3 regions of the Nocardiopsis protaetiae genome follow, and region 1 is predicted to be linked to each of the others. Evidence: predicted binding sites of a transcription regulator. Region 1 holds the regulator's gene; each other region holds the start of a gene.
The links. The regulator LexA, encoded in region 1, represses DNA repair genes until DNA is damaged. The targets are predictions, from matches to a motif close to TCGAACANNTGTTCGA.
Positions count from the first base shown of each region.

Region 2: ruvC (crossover junction endodeoxyribonuclease RuvC) is a predicted target of LexA. The motif match lies at 1,653-1,668, and genes of this name have one in related genera.
Region 3: uvrA (excinuclease ABC subunit UvrA) is a predicted target of LexA. The motif match lies at 2,977-2,992, and genes of this name have one in related genera.

Region 1 is NZ_JBJJBV010000124.1:391-6,207, forward strand. It holds partial or broken gene ACJOT3_RS19175 (hypothetical protein) at 1-8, shown strand, start outside; gene ACJOT3_RS19180 (alpha/beta hydrolase family protein) at 49-1,122, opposite strand; gene lexA (transcriptional repressor LexA) at 1,349-2,074, opposite strand; gene nrdR (transcriptional regulator NrdR) at 2,619-3,107, shown strand; gene ACJOT3_RS19195 (vitamin B12-dependent ribonucleotide reductase) at 3,200-5,817, shown strand, end outside.
Region 2 is NZ_JBJJBV010000029.1:44,122-49,938, reverse strand. It holds gene ACJOT3_RS07365 (NUDIX hydrolase) at 1-236, opposite strand, end outside; gene ACJOT3_RS07360 (acetyl-CoA hydrolase/transferase C-terminal domain-containing protein) at 370-1,536, shown strand; gene ruvC (crossover junction endodeoxyribonuclease RuvC) at 1,685-2,239, shown strand; gene ruvA (Holliday junction branch migration protein RuvA) at 2,282-2,905, shown strand; gene ruvB (Holliday junction branch migration DNA helicase RuvB) at 2,915-4,045, shown strand; gene yajC (preprotein translocase subunit YajC) at 4,345-4,716, shown strand; gene ACJOT3_RS07335 (adenine phosphoribosyltransferase) at 4,940-5,491, shown strand.
Region 3 is NZ_JBJJBV010000027.1:11,577-17,393, forward strand. It holds gene uvrA (excinuclease ABC subunit UvrA) at 1-2,726, opposite strand, end outside; gene ACJOT3_RS06845 (TerC family protein) at 3,091-4,116, opposite strand; gene ACJOT3_RS06850 (glycosyltransferase family 4 protein) at 4,496-5,578, opposite strand; gene murJ (murein biosynthesis integral membrane protein MurJ) at 5,575-5,817, opposite strand, start outside.

The DNA.
Region 1 (5,817 bases):
AGGACTGACCCGCGCCGGCGCCGGTGCTGGCGCCGGTGACGGCGCCGGTCACCAGGCGGTGTCGACGAACTCCGCCAGGGCCGGGGCGACCTGCGGGGCGAAGGGACGCTCGGCGTCCAGCACCGTCGCCCCCGGCTCGTCCTCGTAGACACGGAGGATGTGGTCGGCCTCGGGCACGTCCACCCGTACGGCCTCGGGCAGGCCGGTCATCAGCCGGTCCACGTCCTCGCGGGTGACCTGCGCGTCGGCCTCGCCCCACAGCACCAGCACCGGGGTGTCCGCGGGCAGGCCGGCGGCCAGCTCCACCGGGTCCAGCGCGTCCATCCGGGCCAGGAACGCGGCGTTCTGCGGCGAGTACAGGACGCCCACCATGTCGGTGAGGTCGTCGGGGACCTGTCGGCCGCCGCGCAGGGCGGCCCGTGCGGCGCGGGCGTCGGAGAGCAGGGTCACCGCCTGCGTCTCGGGGATCTGCCCCGTCGCCTCGGCCGCGCGCACCTGCTCGGTGAGCTGGCGGTCCAGCACGTCCAGGTAGCGCTCGCCCACCGGTGCGGCCAGCACCAGCGCGGGGGAGGCGTCCACCAGCGTGTGGGCGCGCAGCGCGTACAGGGACCCCTCGCTGTGCCCCACCACCGCGGTACGGGCCGGGTCCACCTCGCGCTGCCCGGCCATCGCCTCGTAGGCCGCGACCAGCTGGGCGTCGAACACGTCCGGGTCCACCGGCTCGTCCGGGTCGAGGTCGCCCAGGCCGGTCTCGCCGCTGCCGAACTTGTCGTAGCGCAGCGAGGCCACCCCGGCCTTGGCCAGGACGCGCGCCAGGTTGAGGTTGGTGTTCGCGTCCGGGCGCATGGCGCTGTTGCCGTCGCGGTCGGTGGGGCCGCTGCCCGAGACGATCAGCGCGCCCGGCACCGGGCCGGACGTGTCCTCGGGCAGGGTGAGGGTGGCGAACACCTCCACCCCGTCCACGGTGAAGCTCAGCTCCCGCTCGGGCCCGGCCACCCCGGGCGGGGGAGCGGACTCCTCCTCGGCCGGAGCGCAGGCGGAGGTCAGCAGCAGCGCCGCGGCCGCGGCGACCGCCGCGCGCCCGCGGACACGCGGGGAGAAGAGGAGAGCGAACACCCCCATAGCCTAGGCGGCCGGGGCGCCCGGGGTGTCCGCGGCGACGCCGAAGGCCCGGGGGCCGGAGACCGGTCGGCCCGGGTCCGAGTCCGGGGAATGCGGTGCGAGCGGGGAATGCGGCGCGAGCCCGGGGCAGAGGTGCGGGCCCGAGGCGGAACGGTGCGGCGCCGGTGGGGCCGTGGGCCGTACCGGGTGCACCCGTGTGTCCGCACGGGTGCGACCCGCCGTCGGCTCAGACGCGGCGCATCACGGCGACGACCTTGCCCAGGATGGTGGCCGCGTCGCCGTTGATCGGCTCGTAGGCGTCGTTGCGCGGCATCAGCCACACGTGCCCGTCCTCGGCGCGGCGCAGCACCTTGACCGTGGCCTCCTCGTCCAGCAGCGCCGCGACGATGTCGCCGTTCTCGGCGTCGGGCTGCTGGCGGACCACCACCATGTCGCCGTCGGTGATGGCGGCGTCGGTCATCGAGTCGCCGACCACGGTGAGCATGAACAGCGCGCCCTCGCCGACCAGCTGCCGCGGCAGCGCCAGCACGTCCTCCACCGACTCCTCGGCCAGGATGGGACCGCCCGCCGCGATCCGGCCCACCAGCGGCACCCGGGTGGCGTGCGCCGGGTCCAGCTCCTCGGCGGGGACCAGCGCGCGCACCCCGGGGCGGCCCGGCTGGCGCAGCTCCACGGCCCGCGGCCGGTTCTGGTCGCGGTACAGGTAGCCCTTGCGCTGGAGCACCTTGAGCTGGTGCGCGACGCTGGAGGGGCTGGACAGGCCGACCGACTCGCCGATCTCCCTTATCGACGGCGGGTAGCCGCGCTCGCGCAGGTACCGCTGAATGCAGTTCAGCACGCTCTGCTGGCGGGCGGTGAGCTTGGGCGGCTCCTCTGGCGCACCCGCGTCGCCCACGGGCGAGAGAACGGTGGTGGTTCCGGAATCCAGGGGTCCGGGATTCTCCTCCGGCACGGCCGGCCTCCTCGGCATCGGTTCGGTCAGGGCCTGTTCGCACGACTGGCCACCACCGGCTCTGCGACCGCTCCGGACCCTGAGTCCCGGTGATGGCGAAACCGGCGTGAAATCAAGGCCAACGTTAGTCGTTGCGCACGGTGATATCAAACAAGCGTTCGAGGCCTGTGGACAATTGCCGGAGGAGTTTTCCCACGGCGATTTTCCAGCCTCACTTACGTGTGTACACGTGTTCACGTCGCGTCGCCCCCGAAATGGCGGAAGATGTGCCGCCGGGTTCGAGAACGGGGGATGCGGGGCGGATCCGCACCGTGCAAGGGGCCGACCGAAAACCCGGAGCCGCGCCGTGGAAGGCGATTCGCGGCGATATCCTGGGCGGCGCGCGCGGGTGTGACACGCGGGGCGCGTGAAAGTTGCGGTTCGTCCGACCCTCCGACTAGGTTCGACCACAACATCTGGTGTCGGTGTTTGAAGCATCGACCTAGGAGTTGTGGTTAAGTAGACCCAGGGTTGTCAGTTCGGCGAGGGAAGCAGGTGAACCGCGATGCACTGCCCGTTCTGTCGCCATCCGGACACCCGGGTGATCGACAGCAGGTCCACCGACGACGGCGCGGCCATCCGCCGCCGCCGCTCCTGCCCGGCCTGCGAACGCCGGTTCACCACACAGGAGACCGTCCTGCTGATGGTCGCCAAGCGCTCCGGCGTCACCGAGCCCTTCAGTCGGACCAAGATCATCGCCGGCGTCCGCCGCGCCTGCCAGGGCCGCCCGGTCTCCGAGGACGCGCTGGCCAAGCTCGGCCAGCAGGTCGAAGAGGAGATCCGCGGCCGCGGCGTCGCGGAGGTCCCGGCCCACGAGATCGGTCTGGCCATCCTGGGACCCATGCGCGACCTCGACGAGGTCGCCTACCTGCACTTCGCCAGTGTCTACCGCGGTTTCGAGAGCCTCGCCGACTTCGAGGCCGAGATCGCCAGCCTGCGCAGCGACCGCGAGGCCGAGGCCCGGGCCAGGGAAGAGGCCGACACCAAGGCCTGACACGCCGCTCCCCGGGGGCGCCGAGGGAACGCCCCCGCGCAACGGCTCCGCGCGCGGGCCGCGCCCGCGCCCAACCTTCGGGGGACTCCGCCATGACGGAAACCACCAGCGGATCGACGGGACGCAAGGGCAAGGGGAGGCGCAAGGGGCTGAAGATCCCGCGGATCTTCACCACCGAGGGCGTCCACCCCTACGACACCCTGGAATGGGAGCGCCGGGACGTCGTCATGACGAACTGGCGCGACGGAACGGTGAACTTCGAACAGCGCGGGGTCGAGTTCCCCGTGACCTGGTCGATGAACGCCACACAGATCGTCACCGGGAAATACTTCCGGGGCGCCCTCGGCACCCCGCAGCGCGAGTGGAGCCTCAAACAGCTCATCGACCGGGTCGTCGGCGTCTACACCCGCACCGGCCGCGAACACGGCTATTTCGCCACCGAGGCCGACGCCGAGGTCTTCGACCACGAACTCAAGTACGCGCTCTCCCACCAGTTCTTCAGCTTCAACTCCCCCGTCTGGTTCAACGTCGGCACCCCGGCCTCCCAGCAGGTCTCGGCGTGTTTCATCCTGTCGGTCGACGACACGATGGAGTCGATCCTCGACTGGTACAAGGAGGAGGGGATCATCTTCAAGGGCGGCTCAGGGTCGGGGATCAACCTCTCCCGGATCCGCTCCAGCAAGGAACTGCTCTCCTCCGGCGGGAGCGCCTCGGGGCCGGTGTCGTTCATGCGCGGCGCCGACGCCTCCGCGGGCACCATCAAGTCCGGCGGGGCCACCCGGCGGGCCGCCAAGATGGTCGTGCTCGACGTCGACCACCCCGACATCGGCGAGTTCATCGACACCAAGGCGCATGAGGAGCACAAGATCCGGGCGCTGCGCGACGCCGGGTTCGACATGGACCTGGGCGGCGCCGACATGGCCAGCGTCCAGTACCAGAACGCCAACAACTCGGTGCGGGTCTCCGACGCGTTCATGCGCGCCGTCGAGAACGGCGAGCGCTTCGGCCTGGTCGCCCGCACCTCCGGCGAGGTCGTCGACGAGGTCGACGCCAAGGCCCTGTTCCGCCGCATGGCCGAGGCCGCCTGGGAGTGCGCCGACCCGGGCGTCCAGTACGACGGCACTATCCAGGACTGGCACACCACTCCCGAATCCGGACGTATCAGTGCAAGTAACCCGTGTTCCGAGTACCTCCACCTGGACGACTCGTCCTGCAACCTGGCGTCGATCAACCTGCTCGCGTTCCTGCGCGAGGACGGCACGTTCGACGTGGAGGGGTTCACCCGGCTGACGGAGCTGGTCATCACCGCGATGGACATCTCCGTGACGTTCGCCGACTTCCCGACCGAGAAGATCGCCGAGATCACCCGCGCCTACCGCCAGCTCGGCATCGGCTACGCCAACCTCGGCGCCCTGCTCATGGCCACCGGCCACGCCTACGACTCCGAGGGCGGGCGCGCCGTCGCCGCCGCGATCACCTCGCTGATGACCGGCGTCGCCTACCGGCGCAGCGCCGAGCTGGCCGGCGTGGTGGGCCCCTACGAGGGCTACCGGCGCAACGAGGCGTCCCACACCCGGGTCATGCGCAAGCACGCCGCCGCCAACGACGCCCTGCGCACCGTCGGCACCCTGGAGGAGCCGATCCACGCCGCCGCCACCCGCGCCTGGGCCGACTGCCTGGAGACCGGCGAACGCCACGGCTGGCGCAACGCCCAGGCGAGCCTCCTCGCTCCCACCGGATGCCTGACCGGGGACACCCTGGTCACCACAGACCGGGGGCTGACCCGGCTGACCGAGCTGGGCGACGTGTACGGCCCCCGCTGGCAGGACCTGTCCGCCACCGTCTCCACGGACGAGGGCCCGCGGCAGGCCACGAAGTTCTACGTCAACGGCGAGGCGCCCACAAGGCGCATCGTCACCGAGGGCGGCTACCGGCTCCAGGGGACGCACACCCACCGGATCAAGGTGGTGGACACGGACGGGGCCTGGAGGTGGAGGCGCTTCGCCGACATCTCCGAGGGCGACCTCGTCCCGCTGCAGATGGGCACCCTCGTCGGCGCCCCGCGGAATGTGACGCTGCCGGTCCTGGACCAGGCGTACTACACGGGCGACCGGGGGGTCACCGTCCCCGACACGGTCGATGAGGAGCTGACCGAGCTCGTCGGCTACTTCATGGGCGACGGCAGCCTGCACGCGGAGGGGATCCGGCTCTGCGTCGCCGACACCGACGAGGACGTCGTCGAGCGCCTGGCCGTCCTGGCCAAGGGCTGCTTCGGGCTGGCCCCCAAGGTGACGCGCAGGCAGGGATACCGGGAGGTCCTGTTCTCCTCGGTCCGGCTGGCCCGGTGGTGGAAGGCGGCCGGGTTCGCCAAGGGGTTGCCCGGACAGGACCACACCGGCAAGGGGTGGACGCCGCGGGTGCCCTCGGCGGTCCTGGAGGCCAACGACCCCGCCGTGTACGCGGCCTTCCTGCGCGGTCTCTTCGAGGCCGACGGCACGGTGCTCGAAGGGGTGCCGAGTCTGTCCACCGCGCACGACTCCTTCGCCGGGGAGGTACGCACCCTGCTGCTGGCCCTGGGCATGGCGACCACCACCCGGACGACCCGCAGCGGCCTGGGCGGGGACCTGCACGTCGTCCGACTGCGCAACCTCGACCACGCGCTGCGCTTCGACGAGATCGTCGGTTTCATGGGCGATCGCAAGAACCGGCT
Region 2 (5,817 bases), on a different contig from region 1:
TCGGGGTCGGCGGGTCCGGCGGGGCCGTCCTCGGCCCGGACGAAGCCGCCGGGCAGCGCCCACCGGCCCCGCTGCGGGCTGGCGCCCCGGCGGACCAGCAGCACCAGGGGCTCCCCGGCGCGGACGGTCATCGCCACGACGTCGACGGTCACCGCGGCGGGGGCGTAGGCGTGCGGGTCGTAGGCGGCCAGGAACTCCCGCTCGTCCGCGTCCCGCCGCATCCCGTCGTCCACCATGGTCGGTCCAGTTCTTCTCAGAGTGAGTTTTTCTCGGTTCGAGTAGAACTTAACACGGTCCCGCGCCGGAGTCCACCCCTTTTCCGGCTTGATCCCGCCGTCCGATACGGTCGGTCCGGTGAAAGGGGAGGCCGTGGAGAGCCTGAAGGACCTGGTGAGGCCGGGTGCGACCGTGGCGCTGGGCGACGGGTTCGGCGCGCCGACGAGCGTCACCGCCGACCTGTGCGCGGCCGCCGCCCGCGCCGGCGACGTCCGCCTCATCCTGGGCTGGGTCCCCGAGGCCGACCCCGGACTCGACCCCGCCGCGTTCGCCGACGCCCGCACCGTCATGCCCGGCTGGGGCCTGCGCGAGCACGTCGACCGCGGCCTCATCGCCCACCCGCCGGTGCGCATGTCCGCCGTCCCCGCCCTGCTGCACGGGCTGTGGCGCCCCGACCTGCTCGTCGCCTCCGTCGTCCCGGTGCCCGGCGGGTACACCTTCGCCAGCGAGGTCGGCTGGCTGCGCACCGCCGTCGCGGCCGGCGCCCTGGTCGCCGGGGTGGTCTCCCCGAACCTGCCCCGCGCCGACGCCGGTCCGCCGCTGCCCGCCGACCGCGTGGTCGTCATCGGGGAGAGCGACCGCACCGCCGGGACCCTGCGCCCCTCGCCCACCGGCCCCGACCAGGTCGCCATCGCCCGCCACCTGGCGCCCCTCATCCCCGAGGGCGCCCGCCTCCAGCTCGGCTTCGGCCCCGTGCCCGCCGCCCTGGCCGCCGAGCTGCGGGTCCCGGTGCGCATCGACTCCGGCCCGCTGCCCGAGGCCGTCGTCGACCTGGACGAACGCGGCCTGCTGCTGGGCGACCCCGTCGGCATGTACCTCGTCGGCGGCCCCCGCCTGCACGCCTGGGCCGACGGCCGCCCCCTGCTCCACCCCGTCGAACACGTCCTGGACCCCGGCCGCCTGTCCGCCGACCCCTTCGTCGCCGTCAACACCGCCGTGGAGATCGACCACGACGGCCAGGTCAACGTCGAGGGCACCGCCCAGGGCGTGCTCGGCGGCATCGGCGGCCACTCCGACTACGCCGCGGCCGCCACCCGCTCCATCGGCGGGCTCAGCGTCATCGCGATCCCCACCCACCACCGCGACCGCCCCACCCTGGTCGAACGCCTCTCCCGGCCGGTCACCACCCCCTCCCAGGACGTGGAGGTCGTGGTCACCGAGCGCGGCGTCGCCGACCTGCGCGGCCTGTCCCGCGCCGAGCGCCGCGCCGCCCTGGCCGACCTGTGGGACATCGCGCCCCCGGACACCGCGCGCGGCTGAACGGCCCCGCGCCGTTCCCGGGCCCCGATACGCTCGACACGCCCGACCGGCACGGCCCCGGCGACACGCCGACGGCCGTGTGCGGGACTCCTGTCGTCCCGCGGCACTAGCATGGTGCGAACGAACGTTCGAGAAAGGTGTGGGACGCGTGCGCGTGCTGGGAATCGACCCGGGGCTCACCCGGTGCGGCGTGGGCGCCGTCGAGGGCGCCATCGGCCGCCCCCTGCGCCTCATCGGCGCCGACGCCATCCGCACCAGCCCCGACGAGGACCTGCCCCAGCGCCTGCTGGGCGTCGAACGCGGCATCGAGCGGTGGCTCGACGAGATCCGCCCCGACGCCGTCGCCGTCGAGCGGGTCTTCGCCCAGCACAACCTCAGCACCGTCATGGGCACTGCCCAGGCCAGCGGCATCGCCCTGGTCTGCGCCGCCCGCCGCGGCCTGCCCGTCGCCCTGCACACCCCCAGCGAGGCCAAGGCCGCCATCACCGGCAGCGGCCGCGCCGACAAGGCGCAGGTCGGCACCATGGTCGCGCGTATCCTCGGACTCGACGGCCCGCCCCGTCCCGCCGACGCGGCCGACGCGGTCGCGCTGGCCATCTGCCACATCTGGCGCGGCGGCGCCCAGGCCCGGGTGGCCCAGGCGCAGCAGGACTTCGCCCGCAAGGTCGAACTGGCCCGCCGCGCCCGCGGCACCCGCCCCTAGGGAAGGAGAAGGGCACCCGGCGCACCCGGGGCCCGCCTGGACATGATCGCGTTCCTCACCGGCCGGGTGGCCGCACGCGGCGCGGGCAGCGCCGTCATCGACGTCGGCGGGGTCGGCATGTTCGTGCAGTGCACCCCCAGCGCCCTGTCCCACCTGCACGTGGGGGAGACCGGCACCGTCGCCACCAGCCTCGTCGTGCGCGAGGACTCCCTCACGCTGTTCGGGTTCGCCGACGACGACGAGAAGCACCTGTTCGAGCAGCTCCAGACCGCCTCCGGGGTCGGGCCCCGGCTGGCCCTGGCCATGCTGTCGGTGCTCAGCCCCGACGCCCTGCGCCAGGCCGTGGCCGCCGAGGACACCGACGCCCTGACCCGGGTCCCCGGCATCGGCAAGAAGGGCGCCCAGCGCATCGTCCTGGAACTGCGCGGCAAGCTCGACCCGCCGGTCTTCACCGACGGCACCCTGCCGCCCGCCCAGGGCGCCGGCGCGGGAGGGGCCGGGCCCAACGGCGCCTGGCGCACCCAGGTGGTGTCCGGCCTGGTCAACCTGGGCTGGTCCGCCAAGGACGCCGAGGCCGCGGCCGCCGCCGTCGCGCCCCAGGCCGAGGAGACCACCGACGTCGCCGTCCTGCTGCGCAGCGCCCTGCGCACCCTCAGCCGCGCCTAGGAGTATCCCGTGTACGACGATCACGACCGGCCGACAGGTCCCGCGGACCCGTACGCCCGCGAGGCGGTGTCCTCCGAGGCCGGGGCCGACGAGCGCCAGCTCGAAGGCGCCCTGCGGCCGCGCGCCCTCGACGAGTTCGTCGGCCAGGAACGGGTGCGCGAACAGCTCTCCCTGGTCCTGGACAGCGCCCGCAAGCGCAACCGCGCCCCCGACCACGTCCTGATGTCCGGCGGTCCCGGCCTGGGCAAGACCACCCTGGCCATGATCATCGCCGCCGAACTGGGCGCGCCCCTGCGCATCACCTCCGGTCCCGCCATCGAACGCTCCGGCGACCTGGCCGCGGTGCTGTCCACCCTCCAGGAGGGCGAGGTGCTGTTCCTGGACGAGATCCACCGGATGGCCCGCCCCGCTGAGGAGATGCTCTACGTCGCCATGGAGGACTTCCGGGTCGACGTGGTCGTCGGCAAGGGCCCCGGCGCCACCGCCATCCCGCTGGACATCGCCCCGTTCACCCTGGTCGGCGCCACCACCCGGGCCGGGATGCTGCCCGCCCCGCTGCGCGACCGGTTCGGGTTCACCGCCCACATGGACTTCTACTCGGCCGACGAGCTGGAGCGCATCCTGCACCGCTCGGCCGGGCTGCTCGGCGTCCCGCTGGCCGAGGACGCCGCCCGCGAGATCGCCGGGCGCTCGCGCGGCACACCCCGCATCGCCAACCGGCTGCTGCGCCGGGTCCGCGACTACGCCGAGGTGCGCGGCGACGGGGTCATGTCCCTGGACACCGCCCGCGCCACCCTGGAGCTGTACGAGGTGGACGCCCTGGGCCTGGACCGGCTCGACCGCGCCATCCTCGACGTGCTGCTCCACCGCTTCCGCGGCGGACCGGTGGGCCTGTCCACCCTGGCCGTGTCGGTGGGGGAGGAGGCCGAGACCGTCGAGGTGGTCGCCGAGCCGTTCCTGGTCCGCTCCGGGTTCCTGGCCCGCACCCCGCGCGGCCGGGTCGCCACCCCGCTGGCCTGGGCCCACCTGGGGCTCACACCCCCGCCGGACGCTGCCTTCGGCGCCGCGGCCGCGGCCTCCCAGAGCGGCACCACGGGTCCCACCGGCACCAACGGCAACGGGGCCTCCGGCACCCCCTGAACCGCCCCGGCGCAGGCCACGGCCCGCGCCGGAGCCGAGGCACAACCGTTAACACTCCGATCTCCACCGGTGGGAGAACGGTGACCGGCGCCACGTAAGCTGTGACGAACCGACCGAGACCGGGGTGACAACCCGCCCCGGGAGTGTCGTCCGACACCGAAGGAACGCATCGGCCTCCCCAGGCGTTGTAGCCAACGGGTGCCGTGCGGGCCGACCACGTCCGGACCGGCACGAACAAGGTGGTCGTCGCGTTGACCGCGCCGTCGGCCACACGACGAAGACTTCAGGAAGGACGCCCCGTGCAGGGCCTTTACCAACTCGCCGACGGAGCCGCGCCCGCAGGCGGAGGAATCCTCTCCTCGCTCCCCATGATCGCCCTCATCCTCCTGGTGTTCTGGCTGCTCATCTGGCGGCCCAACCAGAAGCGGCGCCAGCAGGAGACGCAGATGCAGAGCGCCCTCGTCCCCGGGGTCGAGGTCATGACCAAGGCGGGCATCTACGGCACCGTCGTCGAGATCCAGGAGAACGACGTGATCCTGGAGATCTCGCCGGGCACCCGGATCCGCATGCTCAAGCCGGGCATCGGCGAGTTCCTCACCCCGCAGACCGACGACACGCCGGTCGAGGACCGCCCCGACTTCGGCGACGACGACCCCAAGCCCAACAACTGACGGCGACCGCCGCCCGAACCCCGAGATGAGAACGCCCCGGGGTGAGCGGCCCGGCGCGCCACGCACGGACCCGCAGGTACCGGCCCCCACCGGGGCCGGTACCGTCGTGTCCGGCCCGTCCCGGCCGACCCCGGCCGTCGGACGGGACGCCCCGTCCGCCCCGGCACCCCCGGGCGCCCACGGCACCGCCACCACGGAACACCAGTAAGGTCCACACCGCACCATGGCCCACGACAACGCACCCGCGGACACCGCCACCCCGGAACTCCTCCTGGGCCGCATCCGCGACATCCCGGACTTCCCCCGGCAGGGCATCCTGTTCAAGGACATCACCCCACTGCTCAACGACCCCGCGGCGCTGGCCGCCACCGTCGCCGGGCTCGCCGCCCCCTTCCGGGACGCCGGCGTGGACCACGTGGTCGGCCTGGAGGCCCGCGGCTTCATCTTCGGCGCCCCGGTGGCGATGGAACTGGGGGCAGGGTTCGTCCCCGCGCGCAAAGCCGGGAAACTGCCCTCGTCCGTGATCGAGCAGCCCTATGATCTGGAGTACGGGACCGCGACCGTGGAGATCCACGCCGACGCGATCACCGAGGGCTCCCGCGTGCTCATCGTCGACGACGTGCTGGCCACCGGGGGAACCGGCCGGGCCGCGGTGGACCTGGTCCGCAAGGCGGGTGGTACGGTCGTGGGATTCTCCGTCCTGATGGAGCTCACGGCTCTCCACGGGCGCGAGAAGCTGTCCGACGTGGAGCCGCACGCCCTCCTCTCGGTCTGAGCGACCCGCCCACACCCTGCGCCACCGCGGCGTTCGGCGTACCGGGAATCCCCGCGGCGCCACGGCCGCCGACCACGCGTCGGCGCCGGTGGGAGGCCCACGGGGGACACTAGACTGAACACCTGAGGAGCGGCACCGCGGCCGCGATCGGCGACCGGCCCAGAAGAAACACACGTGCACCGGAGACCGCCGGGCGACGCCGACCGCCCGCACGATCCGGGCGGAACCGCGGGAGGTAGGCATGCCAGGCGACATTGTCTCGACCGGGACGGTACCCGGGAACGGGACGCGACCGGACGCCGCCCGCCCCCAGGCCGAGGGCGCCG
Region 3 (5,817 bases), on a different contig from region 1:
CCCATGTCGATGATGTGGTCGGCGGTCTTGATGACGTCCAGGTTGTGCTCGATGACGATCACCGTGTTGCCGGTGTCGGCGAGCCGGTTGAGCACCCCCAGCAGCTTGCGGATGTCCTCGAAGTGCAGGCCCGTGGTGGGCTCGTCCAGCACGTACACGGTGCGCCCGGTGGAGCGGCGCTGCAACTCGGCGGCGAGCTTGACCCGCTGGGCCTCGCCGCCCGACAGCGTGGTGGCGGGCTGGCCCAGGCGCACGTACCCCAGCCCCACGTCGGTGAGGGTCTGCAGGTGGCGGCGGATCGCGTTGACCGGCTCGAAGAACTCCAGCGCCTCCGAGATCGGCATGTCCAGGACCTCGGAGATGTTCTTGCCCTTGTACTTGACCTGGAGCGTCTCCCGGTTGTACCGGGCGCCGTGGCACACCTCGCAGGGCACGTACACGTCGGGCAGGAACTGCATCTCGATCTTGAGCGTGCCGTCGCCGGAGCAGGCCTCGCAGCGCCCGCCCTTGACGTTGAACGAGAACCGGCCCGGCAGGTAGCCGCGCGTCTTGGCGTCGGTGGTCTGCGCGAACAGCTTGCGGATGTGGTCGAACACGCCCGAGTAGGTGGCCGGGTTGGACCGCGGGGTGCGCCCGATGGGGCTCTGGTCCACGTGCACGACCTTGTCGACCTTGTTCAGGCCGTTGACCCGCACGTGCCGGCCCGGGACGTCGCGCGCCCCGTTGAGCTCCTTGGCCAGCGCCTTGTACAGGATCTCGTTGACCAGCGTGGACTTGCCCGAGCCCGACACCCCGGTGACGGCGGTGAACACCCCCAGCGGGAAGCTGACGTCGATGTCGTGCAGGTTGTTCTCGCGGGCGCCCCTGACGACCAGCTCGTGCCCCTTGGTGAGCGGGCGGCGCACCGCCGGCAGGTCGATGGAGCGGCGGCCGGACAGGTAGTCGCCGGTGAGCGACTCCTCGTTGGTGAGCAGCTCGTCGACGATGCCCGACACCACGACGTGGCCGCCGTGCTCGCCCGCGCCGGGGCCGATGTCCACCACCCAGTCGGCGGCGCGGATGGTGTCCTCGTCGTGTTCCACGACGATGAGCGTGTTGCCGATGTCGCGCAGCCGCTGGAGGGTCTCCAGCAGGCGGGCGTTGTCGCGCTGGTGCAGGCCGATGGACGGCTCGTCCAGCACGTAGAGCACGCCCACCAGGCCCGAGCCGATCTGGGTGGCCAGCCGGATGCGCTGGGCCTCGCCGCCCGAGAGCGAACCGGAGGAGCGGGCCAGGGTGAGGTAGTCCAGGCCCACGTCCAGCAGGAAGCCCAGCCGGGCGTTGATCTCCTTGAGGACCTGGGCGGCGATGACCATGTCGCGGTCCGAGAGCCGCAGGTCGGCCAGGAAGCGGCCGCTGTCGGCCAGCGACATCGACGCCACCTCGGCGATGGAGCGCCCGCCCACGGTCACCGCGAGCACCACCGGCTTGAGCCGGGTGCCCTCGCAGGCGGGGCAGGGCACGCTGCGCATGTAGCCCTCAAGGCGTTCGCGGCCGTAGTCGCTCTCGGTCTCGGTGTAGCGGCGCTTGACCCAGGGGATGACGCCCTCGAAGTCGGTGTAGTAGGACCGCTCGCGGTTGTACTTGGTGCGGTAGCTGACGTGGACCTGGGTGTCGTGCCCCTCCAGGATCGCCTTGCGGGCGCGCTTGGGCAGCTTCTCCCAGGGGGTGTCCAGGTCGAAGCCGATCGCCTCGCCCAGGGCGGTGAGCAGCCGGTCCCAGTACCCGCCGTTGGGGCCGCCCGACCAGGGGGCCAGGGCGCCCTCGGCCAGGGTCTTGGCCGGGTCGGGGACGATCAGCTCGGGGTCGACCTCCATGCGGGTGCCCAGCCCCGAGCACTCGGGGCAGGCGCCGTAGGGGGCGTTGAAGGAGAAGGAGCGCGGCTCCAGCTGCTCGAAGGACAGGTCGTCGTAGGGGCAGTACAGGTGCTCGGAGAACACCTTCTCGCGCTCGGGGTCGTCCTCGGCCAGGTCGACGAAGTCGAGCACGATGGTGCCGCCGGCCAGCTTGAGCGCGGTCTCCACCGAGTCGTTGAGCCGCCCGCGGGAGGACTCCTTGACGGAGAGCCGGTCCACGATGACCGAGATGTCGTGCTTGTCGTAGCGGCCCAGCTTGGGCGCCTCGTCCAGGCGCACGGCCTTGCCGTCCACGACGGCGCGGGTGTACCCCTTGGACTGCAGGTCCTTGAACAGCTCCAGGTACTCGCCCTTGCGGCCGCGCACGACCGGGGCCAGCACCTGGAAGCGGGTGCCCTCGGTCATCTCCAGCACCCGGTCGACGATCTGCTGCGGGCTCTGCCGGGCGATCTCGCGGCGGCACTCGGGACAGTGCGGGACGCCGATGCGCGCCCACAGCAGCCGCAGGTAGTCGTACACCTCGGTGATGGTGCCGACGGTGGAGCGGGGGTTGCGGCTGGTGGACTTCTGGTCGATGGACACCGCCGGGGACAGCCCCTCGATGAAGTCCACGTCGGGCTTGTCCATCTGGCCCAGGAACTGGCGGGCGTACGCCGACAGGGACTCGACGTAGCGGCGCTGCCCCTCGGCGAAGATCGTGTCGAAGGCCAGCGAGGACTTGCCCGAACCGGACAGGCCGGTGAACACGATCATGGAGTCGCGGGGCAGGTCCAGCGACACGTCCTTGAGGTTGTGCTCCCGGGCACCCCGGACCACCAGTTGTTCGACCATCGACTGCAACATCCTTCGGCTGTGGCACACAGGGCACCGGTCGGGCGTCGGCCTGCCGTGCGTGGTTCGTGTGTTCGGCGATCGGGTCCCCCCGGACGACCGCCCCGGCCCCGGATCCGGGCCGCTGAAGGGGGTGGGGAGGGTACAGGTGTCCCCGTGCGTCAAGCCTAACGACCCCCGCCGACGGTTTCTTCCGCAACGGAGAAATGCCGGGCCCTGACGCTCCGACGCCGATACGGGTCCACTATAGACGAACTGATGTTCGATATCCGGGTTTTCACACGACCCGGGGAAAAGAAAGACCGGGTGCGGTCCCGGTGCGCGGGACCGCCCCCGGCCGGGAGCGTGCTGTGGCGGCTCGGACTCAGGAGCGGTCGCCCGCCGGGTCCCTCTCGTCCTCCTCCAGGGCGGGCGGGGCCTTGCGGCCGTCGGCCGCGGACTTGATCAGGCTGCCGGCGATGGTGACCACCATGACGCCGATGATCACCGTCAGGGACAGGGAGGTGCTGATCTCCGGGACGTGCACGCCGTTCTCGTGCAGCGCGTGCAGGATCATCTTGACGCCGATGAACACCATGATCGCCGACAGGCCCCAGCTGATGTAGGCCAGGCGGTCCATCAGGCCAGCCAGCAGGAAGTACAGCTGGCGCAGGCCCAGCAGGGCGAACGCGTTGGCGGTGAAGACGATGTAGGCGTCCTGGGTGAGGCCGAAGATCGCCGGGATCGAGTCGACCGCGAAGACCAGGTCGATGACGCCGATGGCCAGGATGACCAGCAGCATCGGGGTGATGTGGCGCTTGCCGTCGAGCTTCACCGTCAGGTGCGAGCCGTGGTAGTCGGGGGTGACCGGCCAGAACCGCTTGACCAGGCGCACGACCGGCGTCTGGGTGAAGTCCTTCTCCTCCTCGTCGCCCTTCACGTGGTCCCGGACGATCTTGTACCCGGTGTAGATGAGGAAGGCGCCGAACAGGTAGAAGACCTCGCTCCAGGCGTTGATGACCTGGGCGCCGAGGATGATGAAGATGCCGCGCATGACCAGCGCGATGACGATGCCGACGAGCAGCACCTCGTGCTGGTACTTCTTGGGCACCGCGAAGGAGCCCATCAGCAGGTAGAACACGAAGAGGTTGTCGACGCTCAGGCTCTTCTCGGTGACGAACCCGGCGAAGTACTCGGCGCCCGCGGTCGCACCGCCGTAGTACCACAGGCCGAAGCCGAAGAGGATGGCGATGCCGATGTAGAAGGCCGCCCACCAGGCGGCCTGCTTGACCCCGAACTCCTGGGGGCCCTTCTTCTTGCTCCACGGGTGGTCGACGATCGCCAGGTCGATGACCAGGATGGCGATCATGCCGCCGATCGTGGCGAGCCAGACCCACAAGGGTACGTTCACTGTCGTTTACTCCTCCGGTCAGTGCGCGCGGGCTGTTTGCACGCACGTCGAGCTGCCGGAGGTCTCTCCCGCTCGCACCGAACGTGGTACGAACCGACGGTACCGGGAACACATCCTTGTGCTCCGTGATGACGGCGCCGCCGCGACAGGGATACTCCCCTCACATGCCAGGCAAGAATACCGGTCGCATGATGTGACCGTGCACGCCTGGCCGGTGACCACGATGCCACATCCATCCTCTGCGCAGAAGTGGCGCGGAGGATGAGGTCGAACGACCCCGGGGACACATCATCCGCTCCTTGAGGACATCTGGCGGACGGATCGGTGCCCCTGGTATATAAGGCGCGGATCCCCCGGGACATTCCTCCCGTCCCCCGTTTCACCGCCCCAGCACCGACTTGTACACCGCGCAGGCCGCCGCCACCGCGTCCTCCTCGCCGGGCAGCGACCGCGCCGCCGCCCTGGACCGCTCGCGCAGGTCCTCGGCGAGCGCGGGGTCGTCCAGCACCCGCCCCACCGCCGCCGCGAACGCCTGCGGGTCGCCCGGCGGCACCATGAGCACCGTCCCCCCGTACAGGTCCGGGATGCCGCCCACCCGGGTGGACACCACCGGCAGCCCCGCCCGCAGCGCCTCCATGATCACCAGCGGGTGCCCCTCCCACTGGCTGGTCAGGCAGAACACGTCGGCGGCCGCCAGCAGGTCGGCCACGTCCGTGCGGTGCCCCAGCATGCGCACGTCGGCCGTCAGCTCCGCGGCGGTGTCGTGCAGGGTGCCCCACAGCGGTCCGTCCCCCGCGATCGCGATGATCGGCTCCGGGCGCCGGTCGGCGATCGACGGGGCCGCCTCCAGCAGCATGTCCAGGCCCTTCTGCTCGGCCAGCCGGGCGATGGTCAGCAGCAGGGGCCGCTCCGGCAGCACCGCCAGGTCCGACCGGGTCGCCTCCCGGCCCTTGACCGGCAGCCCGGTGTCGGGCGCCGCCACCACCGCCGGGCGGGCGTCGCGCGCGCCCACCCGCTCCAGCCGCCGCACCAGGTCCCCCGACACCCCCAGCGCCACGTCGGCGCGCAGCGCCACGATCCTCTCCAGCACCGGGTAGGCGGCGGCCAGCGGGCCCTCCACCCGCGGCGGGGCGTTGTGCGCGGTCACCACGAGCGGGTGCGTCCCCGCCAGGGCGCACAGCGCGCCGGCCCGCATCCCGTGGGCGTGCACCACGTCGGCGCCCCTGAGCACCGAACGCAGCCGCAGCACCGCCGCGGGGTCCGCGACCGAGGGGGCCGACCCGATCCGCACCGGCGCGAACCGCATCCCGGCGTCGGTGAACGCGAACTCCCGCTCGGCCGAGGCCGGGCCGACCACCGCCACCCGGTACCCCCGCCGGACCAGCCCCTCGCCCAGGGACCGCACATGCCTGCCCACTCCACCGGTGCTGATCCCCAGCACCAACGCGATCCTGCCGTTCACCGGTTCCCCCTCCTGTGTTCGAACACGCTCCGGACCCGATCCAGGGCCGCCCGCGCCGACGACCGGTCCACCACGGCCGCCACCAGGGCGAACACCACCACCGCCAGCGCACCCGACACCAGGGCCGCCCCCACGGAGGGCCATACCCCGCCGCCCGCCAGCACCGCGGCCACCGGTCGGCCCGCCGCCCAGCCCAGCACACCGCCCACCGCCACCGCGGCGACGGACCGGCCCGTCCC